2 regions of the Nitrobacter hamburgensis X14 genome follow, and region 1 is predicted to be linked to the other one. Evidence: predicted binding sites of a transcription regulator. Region 1 holds the regulator's gene; the other holds the start of a gene.
The links. Region 1 encodes PhoB, which activates phosphate uptake and scavenging genes when phosphate is short. Its sites were predicted from a motif close to TGTCATNNANCTGTCAT; they were not measured.
Positions count from the first base shown of each region.

Region 2: NHAM_RS10755 (RNA degradosome polyphosphate kinase) is a predicted target of PhoB. The motif match lies at 8,604-8,620, and genes of this name have one in related genera.

Region 1 covers NC_007964.1:698,566-709,310, forward strand. Annotated here, with positions in the region: gene pstC (phosphate ABC transporter permease subunit PstC) at 1-657, shown strand, start outside; gene pstA (phosphate ABC transporter permease PstA) at 740-1,585, shown strand; gene pstB (phosphate ABC transporter ATP-binding protein PstB) at 1,582-2,400, shown strand; gene phoU (phosphate signaling complex protein PhoU) at 2,429-3,145, shown strand; gene phoB (phosphate regulon transcriptional regulator PhoB) at 3,170-3,871, shown strand; gene NHAM_RS03325 (GcrA family cell cycle regulator) at 4,171-4,677, opposite strand; gene NHAM_RS03330 (aspartate aminotransferase family protein) at 5,125-6,336, shown strand; gene argF (ornithine carbamoyltransferase) at 6,333-7,259, shown strand; gene typA (translational GTPase TypA) at 7,549-9,369, opposite strand; gene NHAM_RS03345 (Crp/Fnr family transcriptional regulator) at 9,654-10,433, opposite strand; gene NHAM_RS03350 (response regulator) at 10,607-10,745, shown strand, end outside.
Region 2 covers NC_007964.1:2,358,873-2,369,617, reverse strand. Annotated here, with positions in the region: gene NHAM_RS10805 (carboxyl transferase domain-containing protein) at 1-482, shown strand, start outside; gene NHAM_RS10800 (acetyl/propionyl/methylcrotonyl-CoA carboxylase subunit alpha) at 485-2,485, shown strand; gene NHAM_RS10795 (DUF6481 family protein) at 2,644-2,991, opposite strand; gene ndk (nucleoside-diphosphate kinase) at 3,290-3,712, shown strand; gene NHAM_RS10785 (YjbE family putative metal transport protein) at 3,899-4,720, shown strand; gene NHAM_RS10780 (cold-shock protein) at 5,080-5,283, shown strand; gene purN (phosphoribosylglycinamide formyltransferase) at 5,377-6,027, opposite strand; gene purM (phosphoribosylformylglycinamidine cyclo-ligase) at 6,038-7,108, opposite strand; gene NHAM_RS10765 (CDP-alcohol phosphatidyltransferase family protein) at 7,281-7,823, shown strand; gene NHAM_RS10760 (DnaA ATPase domain-containing protein) at 7,875-8,555, shown strand; gene NHAM_RS10755 (RNA degradosome polyphosphate kinase) at 8,695-10,745, shown strand, end outside.

The sequences.
Region 1 (10,745 bases):
TTCCTCACCGAATTGTGCCCGCTGTGGGCGCGCCGGCCGATCGGCATGGCGGTCGAGCTGCTCGCGGGCATTCCTTCGATCATCTACGGCATGTGGGGCTTCTTTGTCCTCGGCCCGTTCCTCGCGAATACGGTGCAGCCCTTCTTCATCGACCTGTTTGCAGGTGTGCCGATCCTCGGCTCGATCTTCGGCGGCCCGCCCTCTTATTTGAGCCTGTTCAACGCTTCGCTGATCCTCGCGATCATGGTGTTGCCGTTCATCACCGCGATTTCGCGCGATGTGTTCGCAACCGTACCGCCGGTCCTGAAGGAGGCGGCCTATGGCGTCGGCTGCACCACCTGGGAGGTCGTCCGTCATGTCGTGCTGCCCTATACGCGCGTCGGCGTCATCGGCGGTGTCATGCTGGCGCTCGGCCGTGCGCTCGGCGAGACCATGGCGGTGACTTTCATTATCGGTAACTCGTTCCGTATCTCGCCGTCGATCTTTGCGCCCGGCACCACGATTTCGGCGGCGATCGCCAGCGAGTTCGCGGAGAGCGACGGCCTGCATCAGTCGAGCCTGATGCTGCTCGGCCTGCTGCTGTTCGTGCTGACATTCGTCGTACTCGCCGCGGCGCGGCTGATGCTGTTGCGGCTGGAGAAGAAGGCGGGGAAGTAGGCATGATTAGAAAAAGTGAGAACCGGTTTTTCCGGACAAACGAATTCGTTGGTCCGGAGATCATGCCCGTTCAGGTGAGGCCATGAATCCGATCTATGCGTCCCGCCGCCGTCGAGACCTCATCGTCCGCGTCCTGTGCTTTGCCGCCGCCGCTTTCGGCGTCTCCTGGCTCGGGCTGATCCTGTTCACGCTCTTCTATAACGGTCTCGCCGGGATGAGCTGGCAGATTTTCACCCAGAACACGCCGCCGCCCGGCGCTTCCGAAGGTGGCCTCCTGAACGCCATCGTCGGTTCCATCATGATGACCGTGATCGGGGTGGGCGTCGGCGCGCCGATCGGCTTGTTTGCAGGCACTTATCTTGCCGAATACGGCAAGCACGACCGCCTCTCACCGGTTATCCGTTTCATCAACGACATCCTTCTCAGCGCGCCCTCGATCATCATCGGCCTGTTCATCTATGGCGCGGTCGTGGTGCCGATGGGAGGCTTCTCGGCGCTGGCGGGTTCGCTCGCGCTTGCGGTGATCGTCATTCCGGTCGTGGTGCGCACGACGGAGGACATGCTGAACCTGGTGCCGAACTCGTTGTGCGAGGCGGCCTCCGCGCTTGGTCTGCCGCGCTCGCTGGTCATCAAGCGCATCGCCTATCGCGCCGCGCGGGCGGGACTGATCACCGGCGTGCTGCTTGCCACCGCGCGCGTTGCCGGTGAGACCGCGCCGCTGCTGTTCACGGCGCTGAGCAACCAGTTCTTCAGCATGGATGTGACCCACACGATCGCCAACCTTCCGGTCACCATCAACAACTTCGTGCAGAGCCCCTACGCCTATTGGAAGGATTTGGCGTGGAGCGGCGCGCTGCTGATCACGTTGACCGTGCTGGCGCTGAACATCGGTGCGCGGTTGATCGGCTCTGAGAGGACCGCAAAATGACCGATGTTTCCGCCGCCGCCTCGCGCCCGGCCGTTCCGCCGTCGGTGATCGATCCCGACGCTCCCGCCAAGGTTGCCGCCCGTAACCTCAATTTCTATTACGGCCAGCACCAGGCGCTGAAGAATATCAACCTGTCGATCGCCGCCAACCGCGTGACGGCCTTCATCGGTCCCTCGGGTTGCGGAAAATCGACCCTGCTCCGCGTCTTCAACCGCATGTACGACCTCTATCCCGGCCAGCGCGTCGAAGGGCAGGTGTTGCTGGACAATACCGACATTCTCGACCCCAGGCTCGATCTCAATCTTCTGCGCGCGCGGGTCGGCATGGTGTTCCAGAAGCCGACGCCGTTCCCGATGACGATCTACGAGAACATCGCGTTCGGCATCCGCCTTTATGAAAAGCTGTCGAAGTCGGAGATGGACGATCGGGTGGAGAAGGCGCTGCAGGGCGGCGCCTTGTGGAACGAAGTCAAGGACAAGCTCAATGCCAGCGGGCTTAGTCTCTCCGGCGGTCAGCAGCAGCGCCTGTGCATCGCGCGGACGGTCGCGCTGCGGCCGGAAGTGATCCTGTTCGATGAGCCGTGCTCGGCGCTCGATCCGATCTCCACGGCCAAAATCGAGGGACTGATCGACGAACTCAAGGAACACTATACCATCGCGATCGTCACCCATAACATGCAGCAGGCGGCGCGTGTCTCGGACACCACCGCGTTCATGTATCTCGGTGAGATGGTCGAGTTCGGGCCGACCAACAAGGTCTTCACCTCGCCGGCCGACCGCCGCACCCAGGATTACATCACGGGCCGCTTCGGCTGAAACGCGCGGATGGGCGGGGAGATTTGAAATGGCTTTCGAACACACCACCAAGGCTTTCGACGACGATCTCCAGGAACTGACGCGGCTGGTTGCCGAGATGGGCGGTCTCGCCGAACGGCAGATCGTCGAATCCCTCGATGCGCTGATCCGCCGCGACACCGCATTGGGCGCCCGCGTCGTCGCCGCCGATGCCGAAATCGACCGGCTGCAGCGCATGATCGAGGAACGCGCCGTGCTCACCATCGCGCGGCGGCAACCGATGGCGGTCGACCTGCGCGCGATCGTCGGCGCCATGCGGGTCGCCGCCGATCTGGAACGGATCGGCGATCTCGCCAAGAACATGGGCAAGCGTGTGGTTGCGCTCGATAGCGATTTCCATCCGATGAAACTGATCCGCGGCCTCGAACACATGACCGACCTCGTGCAGTCCCAGGTCAAGGCGGTGCTCGATGCCTATGCGGCGCGCGACCTGCCGGCGGCGATGGCGGTCTGGAAGGGGGACGAGGAGGTGGACGCCATCTGCACCTCCTTGTTCCGCGAACTTCTGACCTACATGATGGAAGACCCACGCAACATCGGGTTCTGTATCCACCTGATGTTCTGCGCCAAGAACATCGAGCGGATCGGCGACCACGCAACCAATATCGCGGAGACGGTGTTCTACATGATCGAGGGCCAGCAGATGCTCGACAAGCGCCCCAAGGGGGACACGACGGGTTTCGCATCGGCGGCTCCGGGAAACTGAAACGAGAGCAGGCGAGAACACACGATGAGTGCACGCATTCTGGTGGTCGAGGACGAAGAGGCGCTGACGACGCTGCTGCGCTATAATCTCGACGCCGAAGGTTACGAGGTTGAAACGGTGGCGCGCGGCGACGAGGCCGATACGTGGCTGAAGGAGCGCACCCCCGACCTTGTGGTGCTGGACTGGATGCTGCCGGGCCTGTCCGGCATCGAACTGTGCCGCCGTCTGCGGGCGCGCCCCGAGACCAGGCAGCTTCCGATCATCATGCTTACCGCCCGCGGCGAGGAGAGCGAGCGGGTGCGGGGACTTGCGACCGGCGCCGACGACTACGTCGTCAAGCCGTTCTCGGTGCCGGAGCTTCTGGCGCGGGTGAAGGGGCTGCTGCGGCGCGCGAGCCCGGAGCGGCTCGCCACGATCCTGAGCTTTGGCGATATCGAGCTCGATCGCGACAAGCATCGCGTCGCGCGTTCCGGCCGCCCGATCGATCTCGGTCCGACCGAGTATCGCCTGCTGGAATTCTTTCTGGAGCATCCGGGCCGGGTGTTCAGCCGCGAGCAATTGCTCGACAGCGTCTGGGGCCGCGACATCTACATCGACGAGCGCACCGTGGACGTTCATATCGGGCGGCTGCGCAAGCTGATCAATCCCGGCGGCGAGCCGGATCCGATCCGCACGGTGCGCGGCGCGGGCTACGCGCTGGATGAGCGCTTCGCGAAGGCGGAATAGCAAGGCATTATACAGGCGCTGCATAAAGCCAGCGTCGTTCCCGCGAAGGCGGGACCTTGAGCCTTTTCGTTTCTGATGGAATCAGAAGCTGGCTCTATGATTTTGATTTGACGCGTTTTCTTCACGCGAACCGGTGCCCTCCTCGGGTCAAGCCCGAGGACATGCTTCGCTCGAAAACGCTCTATAGTCCCGGGCGTATCAATTGGTGTGAAGGACCGAAGCGGCGCCCGACATCGTCACGGGCGCTGGTGAATAGAGGCCTCCTTGCGTTGGCAGGAGCGACCCGTTCTTCAGTCTGATTACCGTACCTTCGGCGGCTGGCGGCGGCGGTCGGCGGCGGGCTGATAAGCAATGCGCGAGTGGTGTGCGCAATAGGGCAGGCCGTTGAGTGCCTTGCCGCCGCAGAAGAAGAATTCCGGACTCGAGGGATCGCCGACCGGCCAGTGACAGGTGGCTTCGTTGAGTTCGAGCAGCGACAGCCGCTGGCTCATCGGCACCACGTTGTCGAAGGCGATCGGATCCGGCTCGAGTTCGACCTCGAAGTCGTGGGCGAGTGCGGTGTTGCCGCGGGAGACCGGGCGCGACACCCGCATGACGTGCTGGGCCGGACGGGCCTTGCGCGGCCGTGGCACCGTTGACGAAGGGCTCTTGGCGCGGCCCGACAGGCCGAGCCGGTGTACCTTGCCGATCACCGCATTGCGCGTCACGTTGCCGAGTTCAGCGGCGATCTGACTTGCGGAGAGACCCGCTTCCCAAAGCTTCTTCAGTTGCTCGACGCGGTCGTCGGTCCAGGTTATCACCGTCATCGCACGTTTTCCCTTATGTCACGCGTGCCTCCGCAAGGCCGCCCTGAAGCGTCCCCCTGAAAACCCGTGTGGGCAGAATCCCTTAACCCTCGCCGGGCGGGAAAACCGCCCGGGCGTTTACGCCGAGAACAGGACCATCGAGGATCAAAACTGCCGCACGAGATGTCGTATCCGACGGCCTTAACGCTACAATATGCCGTGACTCGCGCGCAAGAGTCAGGCCTGGCGGCGTCCACATGTTCTGCAATGAAATCGGAAAGATCGGCTCTCTCTGCGACTTTCGCGCATCACCGGCGTGCAAGGGAATATTGACAGGGATCGCCGCGCACCTAGAATAACACTCACGTGCCGCCGGAAAGGCGGCACGTTTCGTTTCCGGGGCTGACAGTTGATCGCGCCACAGCGCAGTCGGATCGATCCGCCCCCACCATCAACCGGCAAACCGTCATGACCAGAGCCGCGCCGTCCCATCTGTTGCCCGTTTTCGCAAGAGCCGATCTCTCATTCGAGAGCGGCGAGGGCGCGTGGCTGGTCGGCTCCGACGGCGGACGCTATCTCGACTTCACCAGCGGCGTTGCTGTGAACGCGCTTGGCCACTGCCACCCGCACCTCGTCGCCGCGCTTCAGGCGCAGGCGGCAAAGCTCTGGCACGTCTCGAATCTGTTCAAGTCGCCGGACGGCGAGCGGCTGGCGGCGCGGCTGTGCGAGCAGAGCTTTGCCGACTTCGCCTTCTTCGCCAATTCCGGCGCCGAGGCGGTGGAGTGCGCCATCAAGGTTGTGCGCCGCTATCATGCCTCCAAAGGTCATCCGGAACGCTATCGCCTCGTCACCTTCGAGGGCGCCTTCCATGGCCGCACGCTGGCGGCGCTGGCGGCGACCGGCTCGAAAAAATATCTCGACGGGTACGGGCCGCCGACGGACGGCTTCGACCAGGTGCCGATCGACGATATCGAGGCGGTGAAGAAGGCGGTCGGCCCCGCGACCGCCGGCATTCTGATCGAGCCGCTGCAGGGCGAAGGCGGCGTGCGCGAGCCGTCCCATGCGTTCTTCCGGGCGCTGCGCCAGTTCTGCGATGAACGCGGTCTGCTGCTGGCGTTCGACGAGGTGCAGACCGGCATGGGTCGCACCGGCGATCTCTTTGCTTACAGGCGCATCGGCGTCGCGCCGGACGTGATGTCGCTGGCGAAGGCGCTCGGCGGCGGTTTTCCGATCGGCGCCTGTCTTGCGACCGCGGAAGCCGCGTCCGGCATGACGCCCGGCTCGCACGGCTCGACCTTCGGCGGCAATCCGCTGGCGGTCGCCGCGGCCAATGCCGTGCTCGACGTGATGCTGGAGCCCGGCTTCTTCGAGCGGACGCGGAAGATGTCGCTGCTGCTGAAGCAGAAGCTGGCCTCGGTCGTCGATCGCCATCGGGATGTGCTGAGCGAGGTGCGCGGCGAGGGACTTTTGATCGGCCTCAAGGCCGTGGTGCCGTCGGGCGATCTGGTCGGCGCGCTGCGCGAGGAGAAGCTTTTGACGGTCGGCGCCGGCGACAACGTCGTGCGTTTGCTGCCGCCGCTGATCGTCAGCGAGGTTGAGATCGAGGAGTCGGTGCGGCGGCTGGAGCGGGCCTGCGCCAAACTTTCTGGCGCATCTGCGAAGAAGGAAGCGGCGCAATGAGCACTGCGCCACGGCATTTTCTCGACCTGTTCGACGTGCCGACCACGGAACTGCGCGCGATCCTCGATGCCAGCGTGGCGATGAAGAAGCGGCGCAAGGAGGGCCGGATCGCCGACAAGCCGCTCGACGGCAAGACGCTGGCGATGATCTTCGACAAGCCTTCGACGCGCACCCGCGTGTCGTTCGACGTCGGCATGCGCCAGCTCGGCGGCGAGGCGATCATGCTGACCGGGGCCGAAATGCAGCTCGGACGCGGCGAGACCATCGCGGATACCGCGAGGGTGCTGTCGCGCTTCGTCGATATCATCATGATCCGCATCCTCAGCCACGACGCGCTGACGGAGCTGGCGGCGCATGCAACCGTGCCCGTCATCAACGGACTGACGCGGCGCTCGCACCCCTGCCAGGTGATGGCCGATGTGATGACTTTCGAGGAGCATCGCGGGCCGATCAAGGGCCGCACCGTGGCGTGGACCGGCGACGACAACAACGTGCTGGCGTCGTGGGCGCATGCGGCGGACCGCTTCAGCTTCAATCTCAACGTCGCGACACCGCCGGAACTTGCGCCGAACAAGCTCCTGAAGGACTGGATCAGGTCGAGCGGGGCGTCGATCAAGCTCGGCACCAATCCGGAAGCGGCGGCGCGCGGCGCCGACTGCATCGTCACCGACACCTGGGTGTCGATGGGCGATAAGGACGGCGAGCACCGTCACAACCTGCTCAAGCCCTATCAGGTCAACGCCAAGCTGATGTCGCTGGCGAAGCCGGATGCGTTGTTCATGCACTGCCTGCCGGCGCATCGCGGCGACGAGGTCACCGATGAGGTGATCGACGGGCCGCAGTCGGTGGTGTTCGACGAGGCCGAAAACCGCATGCACGCCCAGAAGGGTATTCTGGCCTGGTGCCTCGGCGCGGCGGGATAAGCGCGGCGCCGCATCTCTGGAGCGGGATGAGGAAAAGTGCGTAACGGTTTTCCGCCCGCATCCCGCTTCTCAAAATATTGGAATCGATCACGTTCATGATTTTGGATCTATTCGATCCAAAATCATCGTGATCTAGGCGCGCTTTCGAAAGACTATTCGAGGCCGCATCGCTCCCAGGAATGCGGGATGCGTTCGGTGCGGACTCTCTTGAGCATCGAGACTGCCGCGCGTTCCGCGAATAGACACGGAGTTCCCCGCTCGCGGTGACGACGATCATCGCAGGATGAGACTACGCCACCATCTCCTTGGTCTTCTCGGCGCGCTTGCGCTCGTTGGGATCGAGGTGCTTCTTGCGCAGGCGGATCGACTTCGGCGTCACCTCGACCAGCTCGTCGCCCTCGATATAGGCCAGCGCTTTTTCCAACGTCATCCTGATCGGCGGCGTCAGCCGCACCGCCTCGTCCTTCGACGTGGTGCGGATATTGGTGAGTTGCTTGCCCTTGAGCACGTTGATCTCGAGGTCGTTGTCGCGGGTGTGTTCGCCGACGATCATGCCGCGATAGACCTTCCAGCCCGGCTCGATCATCATCGGGCCGCGATCTTCCAGCTTGAACATCGCGTAAGCCACCGCCTCGCCCTGGTCGTTGGAAATCAGCACGCCGTTGCGGCGTCCCTGGATATCGCCCTTGTACGGATAATAGCCGTGGAACAGCCGGTTCATGATGGCGGTTCCGCGGGTGTCGGTGAGCAGTTCGCCCTGATAGCCGATCAGGCCGCGGGTGGGCGCATGGAACACCAGCCGCAGCCGGTTGCCGCCGGACGGCCTCATCTCCATCATCTCGGCCTTGCGCTCGCTCATCTTCTGCACGACGACGCCCGAATGCTCCTCGTCGACGTCGATCACGACTTCCTCGATCGGCTCAAGCAACTGACCGTTGTCGTCCTTGGTCAGAACGACGCGGGGACGCGACACCGACAGCTCGAAGCCTTCGCGGCGCATGTTCTCGATCAGGATAGCGAGTTGCAATTCGCCGCGGCCCGACACTTCCATCGAATCCTTGTCCGTGGCTTCCGCCACGCGCAGCGCGACGTTGCCTTCGGCTTCGCGCAGCAGCCGGTCCCGGATCAGGCGGCTGGTGACCTTGTCGCCTTCGGTGCCGGCGAGCGGCGAGTTGTTGACGATGAACGACATCGACACGGTCGGCGGATCGATCGGCTGGGCCTGGATCGGGTTCTCGACGGCGGGATCGCAGAACGTGTCGGCGACAGTGCCCTTGGTGAGGCCGGCGATGGCGACGATATCGCCGGCTTCGGCGAGGTCGACCGGCTGGCGCTCAAGGCCGCGGAAGGCGAGGATCTTGGTGATGCGTCCGGATTCAACCGTCTTGCCGTCGCGCGACAGCACCTTCACGGCCTGGTTCGGCTTCACCGAACCGGACGCGATGCGGCCGGTGATGATGCGGCCGAGATAGGGGTTGGCTTCGAGAATGGTGCCGAGCAGACGGAACGGACCTTCTTCAACGACCGGCGGCGCAACATGCTTGATAACGAGATCGAACAGCGGCCTCATTCCCTTGTCGTTGTCCTCGACGGTGGCGCCCATCCAGCCGTTCTTGCCGGAGCCATAAAGAATCGGGAAATCGAGCTGGTCGTCGGTGGCATCGAGCGCTGCGAACAGGTCGAAGACTTCATTGACGACTTCGATGACGCGCGCGTCGGGGCGGTCGACCTTGTTGATGGCGACGATCGGCTTGAGACCAAGCTTCAGCGCCTTGCCGACGACGAATTTGGTCTGCGGCATCGGGCCTTCGGCGGCGTCGACGAGCACGATCACGCCGTCCACCATCGACAGGATACGCTCGACCTCGCCGCCGAAATCGGCGTGGCCCGGCGTATCGACGATGTTGATGCGCGTGTCTGCCCACTCGACCGACGTGCACTTGGCGAGAATGGTGATGCCGCGCTCACGCTCGATGTCGTTCGAGTCCATGGCGCGCTCGACCACGCGTTGATTGTCGCGGTAGGTGCCGGACTGCTGGAGCAGGCGATCCACGAGGGTGGTCTTGCCATGGTCGACGTGGGCGATGATGGCGATGTTGCGGAGGTTCATGGGACTGGTTTCTTCTTCATCGGGAAAACCGCGCGTCGCCCGGGCTTTGGGCGGCGGTCTCATCCTGCGGGGGAAAGGTCACGGGAACGGGCGCGGCGTGATCGATTCACGCGGCAAAAGCGGTCAGGGGTTCGTCGCTTCCGGCCAGGTCATTGGCGCCACTTCTCGTCTGAATGCCGGTTATAGGATGCGAACAGCCGCATTGCGGCTCCGGCGCTTTCGCTGCGGAGGTTATATAGTCGAAAATCGTCAAAAAACAATGCGTCGGTTGCCGTTTGGCGTACTCATTTTGCAGATGATAGGGACTGCTTCGCGGGCCGCGCTTCCTCGGTCGGGTAAACCCCCCGCAAAACCTCCTCGAAATGGCGCTTGACCGCGTCATGGCAAAGGCAGGAGCGGCTCGCCAAGGCATCCCGGTCATGCACCAGGATGGCGCCGCGCCGGGTCTCCAGAACGCCCTCGGCCTTGAAGGTCTGGATCACCCGGCTGGTGTAGCTGCGGCCGACGCCCAGCATGGCCGACAATTGCTCGTGGGTGAGCGGCACGAGGTCGGTGCCAGTCCGCTCTATCGCCGAAATGATCCATTTCGCGGTCCTCTGTTCGACCGAATGGATGGCGTTGCAGGCGGTCGACTGAAAAACCTGAGCCAGCATGCAGTCGGCGTAGCGTGCGAACAGGTTGCGCAGCGTGGGCGATTTGGCCTTTGCGGCTTCCAGCTTGGAAACCCGCAGTCTCACGAATGGCCCGCCGGCGTTGATCATGATCCGCGTATAGGCAGGCAGAAATCCATGGCTGACGATGCCGCCGACGGCGCCCTCGCGCCCGACCAGAATGGTTTCGACATCGCGGCCGTCCTCGTTGGGGACGAGATAGGACGCGAGGCTTGGTCCGCAGGGAAAGTGGACGATTTGGACATTATCCCCCGGGTTATAGAGCAGGTTGTCGCTTTCTCCGGTGACAGTGATGAGAAAGGGTTCGATCAGCTTGAAATCGGCGTTGCTGAGCCTGCGCAACAGGTTGTTGTAGGGCCGGTCCGGGTGGTTCTGATCCTGCTGTGCGGCCATGCGGCGCCTTCCTGTTCCCGGAATCCTAACAAAAGCGACTGTTGAGTTATGTTCAAAAGTGAACAGACAAAACTCGGCCAATATGGTCGGTTCCATGTGGGAACCGGATCAGGTTCACGTCTTGGTGTTCCAGGCGAATTTCAGACGTCATCGGACGACACATGATGGAAGTTATGGCTACCTTTGTTCCCGATAGTCCGGCGGCGGTGCCAGACACCATCCCCGGCGACGTGCTGATCGTCGAGGACGATGCCATCATCGCGCTCGACTTCGAGCAGACCGTCACGGAGTTCGGTGTGACATCGGTCCGGA
Region 2 (10,745 bases), 1.7 Mb from region 1:
TCACCGGATTCATGGTCGGCAAGAAGTACGAGGCCGGCGGCATCGCGCGCGACGGCGCCAAACTGGTGACGGCGGTGGCGACCGCAGCCGTGCCGAAATTCACAGTGGTGATCGGCGGCTCCTACGGCGCCGGCAACTACGGCATGTGCGGGCGCGCCTTCTCCCCGCGATTTTTGTGGATGTGGCCCAACGCGCGAATTTCCGTGATGGGAGGCGAGCAGGCCGCGATGGTGTTGAGCACGCTGCGGCGGGAGAACATCGAAGCCAAGGGTGGCACCTGGTCAGCGGAGGAGGAGCGCGAATTCCAGGCGCCGATCCGCGCGCAATACGAAAGCCAGGGCAATCCCTATTACGCCACCGCGCGGCTGTGGGACGACGGGGTGATCGATCCCGCCGATACCCGGCTGGTGCTAGGGCTCGGATTGTCGGCGGCGGCGAATGCGCCGATCGAGCCGACGACATTTGGCCTGTTCAGGATGTGACCATGGCCAAGCGTCCGCAGTATCGCCGTTTCCAGACGCTCCTGATCGCCAATCGCGGCGAGATCGCCTGCCGCGTGATCCGTTCCGCGCGCGCTATGGGCCTGCGCACCGTGGCCGTCTATTCGGAGGCCGATCGCGACGCGCTGCATGTCGGCATGGCCGACGACGCCGTGCTGCTTGGACCTGCGCCTGCCCGCGACAGCTATCTCGATATCGACAAGGTGATTGCTGCCGCCCGCCGGACCGGCGCGGAAGGCATCCATCCCGGCTATGGATTTTTGTCCGAGAATGCCGCCTTCGCACAGGCCTGCGCCGACGCCGACCTCGTGTTCGTCGGGCCGACTGCTGCCATGATGACGGCCATGGGCTCGAAGTCGTGCGCCAAGGCGCTGATGGAAAAGGCGGGTGTGCCGCTGGTGGCGGGCTATCACGGCGAGGCGCAGGACGACGCCACGCTGCAAGGCGCGGCAGATCGGATCGGCTATCCGGTGCTGGTGAAGGCATCGGCCGGCGGCGGCGGCCGCGGTATGCGGATCGTGCGTTCGGCCGCGGAATTGGCCCCGGCCGTCGTCAGCGCCAGGCGCGAGGCCAAGGCGGCGTTCGGCGACGACCGGATGCTGATCGAAAAATACGTCGACAATCCCCGGCATATCGAGGTGCAGGTGATCGGCGACAGCCACGGCAATCTGCTGTCGCTGTTCGAGCGCGAATGTACCCTGCAGCGGCGGCACCAGAAGGTGATTGAAGAGGCGCCCTCGCCGACGCTCGATGCAGCGGGACGCGAGGCCGTCTGCGCAGCTGCGCGCAAGGCGGCCGGCGCGGTGAATTATGTCGGCGCGGGCACCGTCGAGTTCGTGTCCGACGGCAAGGACGTGTTCTTCATTGAAATGAATACGCGCCTGCAAGTCGAGCATCCCGTGACCGAGCTTGTCACCGGCGTCGATCTCGTCGAATGGCAATTGCGTGTCGCGTTCGGCGAAAAACTGCCGCTGACGCAGGACCAGATCAGGCTGAACGGCCACGCGATTGAAGCGCGCGTCTACGCCGAAAACCCGAACAAGAATTTCATGCCGTCGGTCGGCCGCATCAGGACGTGGCGGACGCCGCCCGAGGTCGACGGCTTGCGTATCGATTCCGGCTACCGCGAGGGCGATATGGTCTCGCCGAACTACGACGCCATGCTCGCCAAGGTGATTGCCTGGGCGCCGACCCGCGAGGCCGCGATCAGCCGGCTCGACCGCTCCCTGCAAGAGACCGATGTCCGCGGCGTCGTCACCAACATTCCGTTCCTGTCCGCGCTGGTGATGCACCCCGACGTGCGCGCCAACGCGATCGACACCGGCTTTATCGAGCGTCACCTGAAAGACCTGACCGGGACGCCGGCCGTGCCGGGCGAGACCGAGCTTGCCGCCGCCGTCGCCGCGATCCTGCAAACGGAAAGCAGGTCGTCCCGACCGGACGCGGCATCGCCCTGGCAAACCGCGGGCTGGATGCCGGTTGGCCGCCGTCAGCGGTGGTTCGTATTCCGTCAGGGGCAGGTCGAGCACAAGGTCATATTCGCCTATGGCAACGGCTCGGCCGAAATCCGGATTGGAGAAAAGGATATCGCGCTCGCGTTTGCTGCGGACGACGGCGGAGGTTTGACGCTCTCGCTCGACGGAATGCGAAGCCACGTTGTCTCCGTCGTCGAAGGGCGCGGCCTGTACTTGCGGACGCGCAACGGTCGGTTCGAACTGCACTGGGTCGATCCGTTCGGCGGGGACGACGAGGAGCAGGCCGCCGAAGATCGAATCGTCGCGCCGCTGCCCGGCATCGTGGTCGCGCTGCTTGCGCAGGAGGGCGCGGTGCTGGAGAAGGGCGCACCCATCCTCACGCTGGAAATGATGAAGATGGAGCAGACGTTGCGCGCGCCCTACGCCGGCAAGCTGAAAAAGCTCAAATGCAAGGTTGGCGATATCGTGCAGGAGGGCGTCGAACTCGCCGACATCGAGCCCGCCGCTTAATATATTTCACGGCCCGGAATTTCCGTCCCGGCGATTTTACCGTCAGCCCCTGTTCGCAGGTAGGGACCAGACCCGGCGTCAGGCCGATTCGTCTCCGGCACGTCTTCGCCGCCGGTATACGGCAATGGGTACGGGACCAACGTCCGTTGTATCGCCGGCTATTTCTTCCGCTCCTTTCTGGCGGCATAACGGGCATCGCGCGCTGACTTGCGCTCGGCCTCGAGCGCGGCCTCAGCGGCTGCGGCTTCTTCTTTCTCCCGGGCGAGCTGTGCGGCGGCGGCCGCAGCGGCCTCTGCCTCGCGGGCTTTTCGCGCGGCCTTCTCGGCTTCGCGGGCCTGCCGCGTCTTGTCGCGGGCAGCCGCCAGGGCCTCGCGTTCGGCCTGCCTTTGCTTCACGGCGGGGTCGTCGGGACCGGGCTTTGCGCGAAACTTGTCGAGAATATTTTTCCGGGCCTCGAGCGCCGCCTTTTGGCGGTCAGCGAAGCCGGGCTCCTTGAATCCACTCATCTATCGAGGCCTGTTCGTTCATCGCAATATCAGGTGCGGGGGGCTTATAACAGCTTCGCCAATCATGCGTTGTGAAAAACGCGTTCGCGGGCGCGCTTTGTTATCCCTTGTCGTCGCCATATTGCACGAAAATTAACGGATTTTCGGCGCCGCGCGATCCCCGGCGCGGGTTGCTCCCCGCATTGCCCCCCGCAAAGGCTTTTGGCCTGGCGTCGGCGCACCGGGCGTCCTTGCCGTCGATGATGCGCGCCGATATAAGCGCCGCAATTCCCACGACCGCTAAATCAAGGACGATATTATGGCGATTGAACGCACCTTTTCGATTCTCAAGCCGGACGCAACCGCGCGAAACCTGACCGGCGCGATCAACGCCCTGATCGAGAAGGCCGGGCTTCGGATCGTGGCTCAAAAGCGCATCCGCATGACCCGCGAGCAGGCCGAGACGTTTTACGCCGTGCACAAGGCGCGTCCCTTCTTCGGAGAGCTTGTCGACTTCATGATTTCCGGTCCCGTGGTGGTGCAGGTGCTCGAAGGCGAGAACGCCGTGCTCAAGCATCGTGAGATCATGGGCGCGACCGACCCGTCCAAGGCGGCCGACGGCACCATTCGCAAGCTCCATGCGACGTCGGTCGGTGAAAACTCCGTGCATGGATCGGACGCGACCGAGACCGCTGCGGTCGAAATCGCCCAGTTCTTCTCAGGCAACGAGATCGTCGGCTAGTGGAGTGACTTTGACATTCGCTACCCACTTTGCAGCAAACCCGACGAGCGAATGTCAAATTCAAAACTCCACTAGAAACTAATAGTTACTAGTGGTCCTTTGATTCCAACATTTGCAAGAACTGCTGCCGCAACGAGATGCAAATGTTAGAATCGGACCACTAGGCGGCGAGGCAAGGGACGGACATTGGATTGGCTGCTGCACATCTTCGATCTGGCGGCGATCACATCGGTCTTCGCTGAGTTTCGGAGCGAGGTGCAGAGTCCGGCTTTCTGGCTTGCCGTCGGCAAGATCATCTGGATCGATGTTCTGTTGTCCGGCGACAACGCGCTGGTGATCGCGCTTGCCTGTCGCGGGCTGGCGCCGCCGCAGCGCCTCTGGGGCGTGGTGCTTGGGGCCGCTGCCGCGGTCGCCCTCCGCATCGTCTTCGCGGGGATCGTCACGACCTTGATGGGGATGCCCTACCTCAAGCTGGCCGGAGGGCTCGCGCTGCTGGTGATTGCCGCCAAATTATTGGCGCCGGAAAAAGAGGACGGGGAGGGGATCGCAGCGGCCCGGAATCTGTGGGCCGCCGTTCGAGTCGTGGTCGTCGCTGACTTCGTCATGAGCCTCGACAACGTGATTGCGGTCGCCGCGGCGGCGAAGGGCAGCCTGCTGCTGTTGGTCATCGGGTTGGCCGTCAGCGTGCCGCTGATCGTGGTGGGTGCCGCGCTTATCATGATGCTGCTGACACGGCTACCGTTTCTGGTGTGGGCCGGAGCGGCGTTGCTGGGCTGGATCGCAGGGGAGGTCATCGCGACCGATCCGGTGGTCGCGCCGCGACTGCACGGGCTGTTCGACACCGGCGCCGGCGTCTTCCTGGATGCGGTGCTGGCGCGGTTCGGCATCGCGCCGCAATTCGCCGCCGGCGGAACCGGGGGCGAGATTTTCTGTGCCGTGCTGGGAGCGATGATCGTGCTGATCGCCGGCTCGATCTGGCGCAACCGAATGCGGGTCGCCGCCGAGTAAAGCGGCATCCACGTCCTGAAACGCGATCAAACATGTGGATAGCCGGGCCATCGGCGAGCCAAGGACGGCGGTGTTGAAACGGTCGCGCCCCGCCACGAGGCGTTGAAACGCTTTATCATCAGCAGGTGCGGTCGCCGGCTCGTTGTTTCGAAACCACGGGTTCGGGCAGTTTCACGATCACCTGCCACGACTTGCTAAGCGGTAATTTTCGTGTTGCAATCCCCGCACAATCGGATCTGAGCCCGTTCGTCTGTGCGTTTCGCAATTCGGAAGTTCAGCAGAGATCAGGAGGCCCGCTTGTGGCGTGGTACGCGAGATGCGTGGCCGCGTCTTTTTTATACCCAGACAGGAGACAGACGATGCAGAAGGGCACCGTCAAATGGTTCAACCCGACGAAGGGGTATGGATTCATCAAACCAATGAACGATGATAGGGACGTATTCGTTCACATCTCTGCGGTTGAGCGCGCTGGCCTCAGTACTCTCAATGAAAATCAGGTTATCGAATACGACCTGGTCGAAAATCGCGGCAAGACCTCCGCCGAAAATCTGAAGGTCTCATAATTCATCACGTTCCCGCGATTGTGCGGGCCGTTGTAACGTGCGCTCCCCCGGTCGCAAGCCGGGGGAATTCGTTCTTGTCCGGTCCGGGTCCGGTTAGATCACCGATGGCGAAATCAGGCTGTCGTCCGGACTGGCATTTGCCGACGTCTTGCAGATATCGCCATCAAGTCGCGTGCCGCCACTTGCGACAAGCCGCAACGCGTCCGGGTAGATGCGATGCTCGATCTCCAGCACGCGCGCGGCCAGCGTCTCTGCCGTGTCGTCGCCTCGCACGGCGACCGCGCCCTGCATGACAATGGGGCCGGCATCGGTTTCCGCAATGACGAAATGGACGGTTGCGCCGGAGATCTTCACGCCGGCACGCAAGGCCTGGCCGTGAGGATCGAGGCCGGGAAACGACGGCAGCAGCGACGGATGAATGTTGAGCATCCGTCCATGCCAGCGCTGGACGAATTCGGCGGTGAACAGCCGCATGAAACCGGCGAGGCAGATCAACTCGATGCGGTTTTCATCCAGCGCCGATTGCAGCCTGGTTTCGAACGCCGCGCGGTCCTTGCCGAACGATTTGCTTTCGATGACGAGGGTAGCGATGCCGGCCGCCCGGGCTCTGGCGAGGCCCTCCGCGCCGGACTTGTTGGAAATAACGACGGCAGTTTCAGCCGGGAAACCCTCGGCCTTGGCAGCTTCTACCAGCGCCGTCATGTTCGATCCGCGCCCGGAAATCAGGATTGCGACGCGCTTCATCGTCTCTGCCTTACATCGCGAGATCGAGGTGGTTGTCGTAAACGACGCGGTCGCCGCTGGCCTCGATAACGCTACCGAGCGGCGCGACTCTTTCGCCGGCCTGCGTCAGCACGTCCACGACCTGCTCGACCGCGTCGCGCCGCACGATCGCGATCATTCCGACGCCGCAGTTGAAGGTTCGCAGCAATTCCAATTCGGCGATGCCGCCTTGCCTCGCCAACCATTTGAACACAGGCAGCACCGTCAACCTGGAGAGATCGATGCGGATGCCGAGATGTTTGGGCAGCACGCGGGGAATGTTGTCGGTGAAGCCGCCGCCGGTGATGTGAGCAAGCCCCTTCACCGCGCCGGTTTCGCGGATCGCGCGCAGGCAGGATTTGACGTAGAGCCGGGTCGGCGTCAGCAGCGCGCCGCCCAGCGTGGTGACCGGTGCAAATGGGGCAGGGACGCTGAAGCCCAGCCCCGAAGCCTCGACGATCTTCCGGACCAGCGAATAGCCGTTGGAATGGACGCCGGACGAAGCGAGCCCGATCACCGCATCGCCGGCGGCGATATCGCGGCCGGGCAGCAAGGTGCCGCGTTCGGCCGCGCCGACTGCGAAGCCCGCCAGATCGTAGTCTCCGTCCTTGTAGAGGCCCGGCATTTCGGCCGTTTCGCCGCCGATCAGGGCGCAACCCGCCTCCCGGCAACCGACCGCGATGCCGGCCACGATCGCCGACGCAACCTCGGGATCGAGTTTGCCGCAGGCAAAATAGTCGAGGAAGAACAGGGGCTCCGCGCCTTGCACGACGAGATCGTTGACGGACATGGCGACGAGATCGATCCCGATGGTGTCGTGTATCCCGGTTTCGATCGCAATCTTGACCTTGGTTCCCACGCCGTCGTTGGCCGCGACCAGAACCGGGTCCGTGAATCCGGCGGCCTTGAGGTCGAACAGTCCGCCGAATCCGCCGATTTCGGCATCCGCGCCTGCGCGGGCGGTGGCGCGCACCATTGGCTTGATGAGGTCAACCAGCCGGTTGCCGGCGTCGATATCGACGCCTGCATCGGCATAGGTAAGGCCGTTCTTCCGGTCGGTCATGCAATAGCGTCCGAACAATTTTCCGGCTGGTTACGTCGGATTCCGGACCCGCGCAATGGCCCGCAAAGCCCCGCCAGCATATACTATGTAGACAAGAGGTTGATCCGGGCAGCGGAAGCCTCGAATCCCCGAGCCGCTTGCGCGGAAACGGGCCGGAGGCGGGAAGCGTCGCGTGAGCATTCCGAACATTATTACACTCGGCCGTATTCTGCTGGTGCCGATCATCGTCTGGGCTATCGCCTCCAATCAGATGGAAATCGCCTTTGCGATCTTTGTGATCGCCGGCGTCAGCGATGCGGTGGACGGATTTCTCGCCAAGCGCTTCAATATGGCCAGCGAACTGGGAGCGCTTCTGGATCCCCTGGCCGACAAGGCGCTGCTGGTCTCGATCTTTGTGGCGCTCGGCATCTGGGGCGCCGTTCCCCGCTGGCTTGTCATCCTGGTGGTCTCACGCGACATCATGATCGTCGGCGCCGTGATCGTGTCGTGGCTGTTCGATAAGCCGATTCCCATGAAGCCGCTGATGGTCTCGAAGCTCAATACGGGAGCGCAGGTTGCGTTCGCTGCACTGGTGCTGGCGGCGCTAGGCTTCGGATTCGATTCCTCGCCCTACGAGGCTATTCTCATGGCTATCGTCGCGGTCTTGACCTTGCTTTCAGTCGCCTTCTATGTCGTCGAGTGGGTGCGCCACATGAGCACCATCGAGCAAAGCTGACGACCACCGCTCGACGGCAGGCGCGAGTTGGTTCCGGCATGGAGTAGATGCGTGGCAGGCCGCCCCCGACCCCGTCAGCTTGCATTCGTGCTGCCGCACGCGGAAAGCCTTTCGCGGGACGATTTTCTCGAAGGTCCCGCGAACGCGGCGGCGCTGTCGCTGATCGAGAGTTGGCCGGAATGGCCGAACCGGGTCATGCTGCTTGCCGGCCCTGAAGGTTGCGGCAAGAGCCATCTGGCGACGATCTGGGCGGAGCAGGCGGGCGCGCGTTCCATAAGCGCGCACGGCCTGACTGCGGCGGCGGTGCCGGGAGCGCTGGCGACAGGGGCGCTCGTCGTTGAGGATATCAATCCGCATGCCTTCGACGAGCTTGCGCTGTTTCACCTGATGAATCTCGCCCGCGAGGACGGCGCGTTCGTGCTGATGACGGCGCGGGTGCCTCCGGCCGCCATCGAGATCGGGTTGCGCGACCTTCAGTCGCGGCTTCGCGCGGTGCCCGTCGTAACGCTGATGCCGCCCGACGATCAGTTGCTCCGGGCGCTGATTATCAAGTTCTGCGCGGACCGCCAGATGAGCATCGACGAGACGGTTGTCCATTTTATCGCAACGCGGACCGAGCGCTCGTTTGCTGCCGCCCGCCACGCCATCGAACGGCTCGATGCCGAATCGCTGCGGCTTGGCAGGCCGGTGACGCGCGCGCTTGCCGCCGAATTGCTGCGGAATCACGACTGAGCGATCTTGCCCGGCCGCCCTTGACGCACCGGCCTTCCGGAACGTCAATGTCATTGAAACGTCATGGAGTTGGCCCAGAGTTTGCCACTGTTTGCGCGTGTTGCCGCGCGACCCGATGAGGATATGGACCGACATATCAATGGAATTAGTTCAAGCTATTGTTATTGAAGAGAAAAAGATAGATCCGGAACCCGATTTCGCAATCCGGACCAGCCCGGAACGGTTCATCAATCGAGAGCTGTCCTGGCTGAATTTCAATCGCCGCGTGCTTGAGGAGTCGGTCAATCCCCGCCATCCCGCGCTCGAACGCGTCCGCTTCCTGTCGATTTCCGCCAATAACCTTGACGAGTTCTTTATGGTGCGTGTCGCCGGCATCAAGGCGCAGGTGCGGGAGGGAATCGCGGAGCGTAGTCCGGATGGGCTGACGCCGTCGGAGCAACTCGTTCTCATCAACGAAACCGTCTCGAATCTCGCGAGCGATCAACAGGCGATCTGGCGGGATCTGCGCAACGTGCTGACCGAGGTCGGCATCGTCCTGATCGACGGCAAGGACGTCACCAAGGCTGAGCGGACCTGGATTGCGGATCACTTTCTTCGCAATATCTTCCCCTTGCTGACGCCGCTTGCCATCGATCCGGCCCATCCGTTTCCATTCATCCCAAGTCTTGGTTTTACCGTCGCACTGCAGCTCGCGCGCGCCTCTGACGGCAAGCCGATGAATGCGCTGATCCGTATGCCCGGCAAGATCGACCGGTTTCTGCGGCTGCCGCCGACCGGCAAGGACGACCCCGTCAGGGTGATCACGCTTGAGGGTGCCACCAGCCTGTTCATCGGCCGGCTGTTTCCAGGCTACTCCGTTAAGGGGCAGGGCGCGTTTCGCATCATCCGGGACTCTGAGCTGGAGATCGAGGAAGAGGCGGAAGATCTGGTTCGCCTGTTCGAGACCGCATTGAAGCGCCGCCGTCGCGGCTCGGTCATCCGGCTTGAAATCGAAGCCGCAATGCCGGCCGAGCTGCGTGCATTCGTTCAGCGGGCGTTATCGGCTGCCGACGACGAAGTGTTGCTGGTGGACGGCGTCTTGGCCATGAACGAACTGTCGCAACTGACACGGCTCGACCGGCCCGACCTTGAATTCGCGCCGTACGTCCCGCGCCATCCCGAGCGCGTGCGCGATCACGGCGGCGACGTGTTCGCTGCGATCCGGCAGAAGGACCTGATCGTTCATCATCCTTATGAATCGTTCGACGTCGTCGTGCAGTTTCTGCAGCAGGCCGCGCGCGATCCTGACGTCGTTGCGATCAAGCAGACGCTCTATCGCACCTCCAACAACTCGCCGATCGTACGGGCGCTGGCGGAGGCCGCGGAGGCGGGCAAGTCGGTCACCGCGCTCGTCGAGATCAAGGCGCGGTTCGATGAAGAAGCCAACATCCGATGGGCGCGTGACCTCGAGCGCGCCGGCGTGCAGGTGGTTTACGGTTTCCTCGAACTGAAGACGCACGCCAAGCTGTCGCTGGTGGTGCGCCGGGAAGGCAGCAGTCTCGCGACTTACGTTCACACCGGTACCGGCAACTATCACCCGGTGACCGCGCGCATCTATACCGACCTGTCGTACTTTACATCGGACCCGATCATCGGCCGCGATGCGGCGCGCGTGTTCAATTACATCACGGGCTACGCGGAGCCGAGGGACATCGAGAAGATGGCGGTGTCGCCGCTGACCTTGCGCAACCGGATTCTCGACCACATTCGCGACGAAACCGGTTTCGCCCGCCACGGCAAGCCGGCCGCGATCTGGATGAAGATGAATGCGCTGGTCGATCCCGATATCATCGATGCGCTGTATGAAGCGTCCCAGGCCGGTGTCTCAGTGGAGCTGATTGTACGCGGCATTTGCTGTCTGCGACCTGGGGTTCCCGGATTGTCGGAAAACATTCGCGTCAAGTCCGTGATCGGCCGGTTTCTGGAACACGGCCGGATTTACTGTTTTGGAATGGGGCAGAACATGCCCGGACCGAAGGCCGCTGTGTATATCTCGTCCGCCGACATGATGCCGCGCAACCTCGACCGGCGCGTCGAAGTGCTGTGCCCGTTGCAAAATGCGACGGTGCATCAGCAGGTTCTCGAGCAGATCATGGTCGCGAACCTGAAGGATACCGAACAGAGCTGGCAGTTATTGCCGGATGGATCATC